Roseateles amylovorans: one gene and its partner. The protein of the gene in region 2 interacts with the protein of the main gene of each other region in a pairwise test. Links are inferred from orthologs where the notes say so. Each region holds a gene or a part of one and is shown on either strand. Other genes may lie near its edges.

Evidence for each region.
Region 1: the proteins of nusG (region 2) and rho interact in binary tests that used the Escherichia coli proteins (3 or more experiments, as listed by UniProt). The link is inferred for Roseateles amylovorans from one-to-one orthologs.

What each region holds. Positions count from the first base shown.
Region 1 is NZ_CP104562.2:3,712,644-3,715,460, forward strand. Bases 1-2,816 are described here. They hold rho (transcription termination factor Rho), read left to right. Parts: upstream 1-685; coding sequence 686-1,948; downstream 1,949-2,816. Other genes in these bases: trxA (thioredoxin TrxA), read left to right, coding at 1-292; N4261_RS15335 (type B 50S ribosomal protein L31), read left to right, coding at 2,164-2,430; N4261_RS15340 (hypothetical protein), read left to right, coding at 2,733-2,816. Outside these bases: more of N4261_RS15340, read left to right, coding at 2,817-2,817. UniProt on the Escherichia coli protein: Facilitates transcription termination by a mechanism that involves Rho binding to the nascent RNA, activation of Rho's RNA-dependent ATPase activity, and release of the mRNA from the DNA template.
Region 2 is NZ_CP104562.2:690,141-693,042, forward strand. Bases 2-2,902 are described here. They hold nusG (transcription termination/antitermination protein NusG), read left to right. Parts: upstream 2-1,110; coding sequence 1,111-1,695; downstream 1,696-2,902. Other genes in these bases: tuf (elongation factor Tu), read left to right, coding at 2-466; secE (preprotein translocase subunit SecE), read left to right, coding at 703-1,086; rplK (50S ribosomal protein L11), read left to right, coding at 1,916-2,347; rplA (50S ribosomal protein L1), read left to right, coding at 2,349-2,902. In the rest of the region: more of tuf, read left to right, coding at 1-1. UniProt on the Escherichia coli protein: Part of the processive rRNA transcription and antitermination complex (rrnTAC). The complex forms an RNA-chaperone ring around the RNA exit tunnel of RNA polymerase (RNAP).

The DNA of each region.
Region 1 (2,817 bases), 3.0 Mb from region 2 along the record:
CTTCGAGGCCGATGTCATCCAAGCCGACAAGCCCGTTCTGGTCGACTACTGGGCCGAATGGTGCGGGCCCTGCAAGATGATTGCCCCCATCCTGGACGAAGTGGCCAAGGACTACGGCGACCGCCTGCAGATCGCCAAGCTCAACGTGGACGACAACCGCGAAGTGCCCGCCAAGTTCGGCATCCGCGGCATTCCGACGCTGATGCTCTTCAAGGGCGGACAGCTCGCCGCCACCAAGGTGGGCGCCTTGTCCAAAGCCCAGTTGACGTCCTTCCTGGACGCCCACCTATAATCTCTCCAATTCGTCGGGGCCGAGCGGCCTCGACGAACTTTTGCCAACACGCCCTCCTGGGCCGGCTCAAGACCGCAAAGCGCCTCGCGCAATTCGGCGGACAGCCCCTCAGGTGAGCGCGTGGACTCGGCGCCCAAGCTCCCGCATTACTTTTTTTGCCGCTGGTCGCGGCACGCAGTGCCCCAAAGGACTGCTCAAGCGACCCGCAAGGTTTCATTCCTTGCCGCCGCGTGACGCGAAGTCGGAGCAATCCTTCTCTCTCGCATGCGACCGGACGGCCCGTCCCCCTGAACCGATGGGGACGCGACAAGCGATGCGCGACGCCTGGGGTTCGCCGTTGTTTGTGTCCCTGGCCTTGGCAGGCTCTGGACGACAGACCACCGGGTTCAACCCATGCATCTTTCTGAACTGAAGGCGCTTCACGTCTCCGCCCTGATCAACATGGGCGAAGAACTGGAGATCGACAACGTCGCACGCTTGCGCAAGCAGGAGCTGATGTTTGCGATCATGAAAAAGCGCGCCAAGGCCGGCGAACAAGTGTTCGGCGACGGCGTGCTGGAAGTCCTGCCTGACGGCTTCGGCTTCCTGCGCTCCCCCGAAGCCAGCTACATGGCTTCGACGGACGACATCTACCTCTCCCCCAGCCAGATCCGCCGCTTCAACCTGCACACCGGTGACATGGTCGAAGGCGAAGTGCGCGTGCCCAAGGACGGCGAACGCTATTTCGCGCTGGTCAAGGTGGACCGCGTGAACGGCCTGACGCCGGAGGAATCCAAGCACAAGATCATGTTCGAGAACCTGACCCCGCTGTTCCCCAAGGAACAGTTCAGGCTCGAGCGCGACATCCGCGGTGACGACAACATCACCAGCCGGATCATCGATCTGATCGCCCCGCTGGGCAAAGGCCAGCGCGCCCTGCTCGTGGCCCCGCCCAAGAGCGGCAAGACGGTCATGATGCAGCATCTGGCCCACTCGATCGCGGCCAACTATCCCGACGCCCACCTGATGGTGCTGCTGGTGGATGAGCGCCCCGAAGAAGTGACCGAGATGCAGCGCACCGTGCGCGGCGAGGTCATCAGCTCCACCTTCGACGAACCGGCTGCGCGCCATGTGCAGGTGGCCGAAATGGTGATCGAGCGCGCCAAGCGCCTGGTCGAGCTGAAGAAGGACGTGATCATCCTGCTGGACTCGATCACCCGCCTGGCCCGTGCCTACAACAACGTGCTGCCCAGCTCCGGCAAGGTGCTGACCGGCGGTGTGGACGCCAACGCCCTGCAGCGCCCCAAGCGCTTCTTCGGCGCCGCGCGCAACATCGAGGAAGGCGGCTCGCTGACCATCATCGGCACCGCCCTGGTGGACACCGGCTCCAAGATGGACGAGGTGATCTACGAAGAGTTCAAGGGCACCGGCAACTGCGAAATCCATCTGGACCGTCGCATGGCCGAGAAGCGGGTCTACCCGTCGATCCTGCTGAACAAGTCGGGCACCCGCCGCGAAGAGCTGCTGCTCAAGCCGGAAATCCTGCAAAAGAGCTGGATCCTGCGCAAGCTGCTTTACCCGATGGACGAGATCGAGGCGATGGAGTTCATCCTCGACAAGATGAAGTCCTCGAAGAACAACATCGACTTCTTCGACATGATGCGTCGCGGCGGCTGAGACCCGTCTCAGGCGCACGGCACCGGTACCCGGGCAGAAGACGCCCGCCGATGCCAACGCAGGACTTCACGAAGCCGCCCCTCGGGGCGGCTTCTTCATTTGGTGCGGGCATTGGGGGTGGCGAGGCTTTTCAGCTATACTCCGCGTTTTTCCGCTGTCGATAAGTGCACTGCACGGTGTGGTGTGGCTGGCGGCATTGCAGCGAGGCTCCCAAAATGGCTAAAGAAGGCATTCACCCCAACTACCGTGACGTCGCTTTTGTCGACCTGTCCAACGGTTTCCAATTCGTGACCCGCTCGACGGTTCAGACCCGTGACACCATCAAGCTGGACGATGGTCGCGAGCTGCCGCTGGTGAAGCTGGAAACTTCCAGCGAATCGCACCCGTTCTACACCGGCACCCAGAAGAGCATCGACAGCCTGGGCGGTCGCGTCGAGAAGTTCCGCAACAAGTTCTCGCGCCTGGTCCCCAACAAGAAGTAATCGGGCACCGCCGACAGGCGGCGCGGCAAATACTCAGGCGGCACCCACGGAGTTCCCTCCGCTGCCGACCCGATCACAAGCTCCGCGCCCCTCGAACGCCATCCGACAAAGGCAGCCTCTCCGGCTGCCTTTTTTCTTGTCCGCAGCGCCCCCACGCACGGGCCACAGCAGCCAGCTTGGCCCACCTGGCCTGCGTCGGCACAGCGACCCCAGCCGCAGCGACGGCGCTGCTTTACATCGGCAGCCCCAAGCTGCGGCATGATGCGCTCCGGCATCCCACAACGACAACGAGACAGACGCGAATGAATCTGCCCACCCCGGCCGTCGTGGCCGAGCGAAGCGCCCATCCGATCCCGCGCTGGGCTTTGCTGCTCCTGTGCGCCGCCT
Region 2 (2,902 bases):
CGAAGAAATCGAAATCGTCGGCATCCGCGATGTTCAGAAGACCACCGTGACCGGCGTGGAAATGTTCCGCAAGCTGCTGGACCAAGGTCAAGCGGGCGACAACGTGGGCATCCTGCTGCGCGGCACCAAGCGTGAAGACGTCGAGCGCGGCCAAGTGCTGGCCAAGCCCGGCTCGATCAAGCCGCACACCCACTTCACTGCTGAGATCTATGTTCTGAGCAAGGAAGAAGGCGGCCGTCACACCCCGTTCTTCAACAACTACCGTCCCCAGTTCTACTTCCGTACCACGGACGTGACCGGTGCCGTGGAGCTGCCGAAGGACAAGGAAATGGTCATGCCTGGCGACAACGTCAGCATCACCGTGAAGCTGATCGCTCCGATCGCCATGGAAGAAGGTCTGCGCTTCGCTATCCGTGAAGGCGGTCGCACCGTCGGCTCGGGCGTCGTGGCGACGATCATCGAGTAATTTAGTTAGAGACCACAGGGGCATAGCTCAATTGGCAGAGCGTCGGTCTCCAAAACCGAAGGTTGGGGGTTCGAGACCCTCTGCCCCTGCCAGCGAACGTTGATCGAACGCTGGTTCTAGTGGTCAAGCCAAGCCCGCGGGAGTTATCTCGGCGGGCTTTGCTGCTGGTGGGTTCGCTGGAGCTGTTCCAGTCGAACAAATGCCGCCGCAGATGATGCGGCTGGGAAGTGAGTTCAATGTCCAATCCTCAAGTCGAAACAGTGACGACGGGCGCCGACAAGGCCAAGTTGGCCGGCGCCGTGCTGCTGTTGGTGGCGGCGCTCGTGGCGTTCTATGCACTGAGTAAGCAAGGTCCGTGGGTCCAATGGGGCGCACTGCTGGCGCTGCTGGTCGCATCGGCCGGTGCGTTCTTCACCTCGGAGTCCGGCAAGTCGCTGATCGCCTATGGTCAGGATTCGATCAAGGAAGTGAAGAAGGTCGTCTGGCCGACCCGCAAGGAAGCCACCCAGATGACGCTGTATGTCTTCGCATTCGTGGTGGTGATGGCGCTCTTCCTTTGGCTCACCGACAAGACGCTGGAATGGGTGCTGTACGACCTGATCCTGGGTTGGAAGCGCTGAGCAGCGGCAACAGATAGGACCGAGATGAGCGAAGATCAAAACGTCGTTGCGACCGAGTCGACCGCCCCCGCAGGCCTGCCCAAGCGCTGGTATGTGGTGCATGCCTATTCCGGCATGGAGAAGGCTGTCGAGCGCAATCTGCGCGAGCGCATTGATCGCGCCGGCATGCAAGACAAGTTCGGTCGCATCCTGGTGCCGACCGAGGAAGTCGTTGAGTTGAAGAACGGCAAGAAGGCCGTGACCGAACGTCGCTTCTTCCCTGGCTACGTCTTGGTCGAGATGGTGATGGAAGACGACACCTGGCACTTGGTGAAGCACACCTCGAAGGTGACTGGCTTTGTCGGTGGCGCCAAGAATCGCCCGGCTCCGATTTCGGAAGCCGAGGTCATGAAGATCGTCAACCAGATGCAAGAAGGTGTGGACAAGCCGCGCCCGAAGGTGGAGTGGGTGGTTGGCGAGATCGTCCGTGTCAAGGAAGGTCCGTTCACCGACTTCAACGGCAGCATCGAGGAAGTCAACTACGACAAGTCGAAGCTGCGCGTGTCGGTCACGATCTTCGGTCGTGCGACGCCGGTGGAGCTTGACTTCGCCCAGGTCGAAAAGGTCTGATCTGCTGAGGGGCCATTTGGCGGCGTATGCCGCCTTTGGTCTTTCCGGACAGTGAAACACGAGTGTGAGAGCGCTCGGTGGCGCGAGTCACAAAGCTCTCCGTAACCAGTCCGCAACGAGAGGCGGACAAGAGGAGCAAGGGTAAGGACTCGCGTCCGAGCCCCTTGCGCTGGCACTCAGGTGATGCGGCGAGGCCGTTGCATCGCTTTCAGGAGAAAGTATGGCCAAGAAGATTATCGGCTTCATCAAGCTGCAAATCCCGGCTGGCAAGGCGAATCCGTCGCCTCCGGTCGGTCCCGCGCTGGGTCAGCGTGGTCTGAACATCATGGAATTCTGCAAGGCGTTCAACGCCCAAACGCAGAGCTATGAGCCGGGCCTCAAGTTGCCGGTCGTGATCACCGCCTTCGCGGACAAGAGCTTCACCTTCGTGATCAAGTCGCCTCCGGCGACCGTGCTGATCAAGAAGGCAGCGAAGATCGACAAGGGTTCGCAGCGTCCCCATCTGGACAAGGTCGGCAAACTGACCCGTGCCCAGCTGGAAGAGATCGCCAAGACCAAGCAAAAAGACCTGACGGCCGCCGACATGGACGCTGCCGTTCGCACCATCGCTGGCTCTGCCCGTTCGATGGGCATCATCGTGGAGGGTGTCTGACATGGCCAAGCTGACCAAGCGTCAAAAAGCCCTTCAGGGCAAGGTCGAGTCGACCAAGCTGTATCCGCTGAGCGATGCGCTGAACCTGGTCAAGGACTGCGCAACCGCCAAGTTCGATGAAGCCATCGATGTGTCCATTCAACTGGGCGTCGATGCGAAGAAGTCGGATCAAGTGGTTCGTGGCGCGGTCGTGATGCCCAACGGCATCGGCAAGACCACCCGTGTCGCCGTGTTCGCCCAAGGTGCCAAGGCTGAAGAAGCCCGTGCCGCTGGTGCTGACGTCGTCGGTATGGAAGACCTGGCTGAGCGCGTCAAGGCGGGCGACATGCCCTTCGACGTCGTGATCGCCTCGCCCGACACCATGCGTGTTGTCGGTACCCTGGGTCAGATCCTGGGCCCGCGTGGCCTGATGCCGAACCCGAAGGTCGGCACCGTGACCCCGGACGTCGCCACCGCTGTCAAGAACGCGAAGGCTGGTCAAGTCCAGTTCCGCGTTGACAAGGCCGGCATCATCCACGGCACGATCGGCCGTCGTTCGTTCGACACCGACAAGCT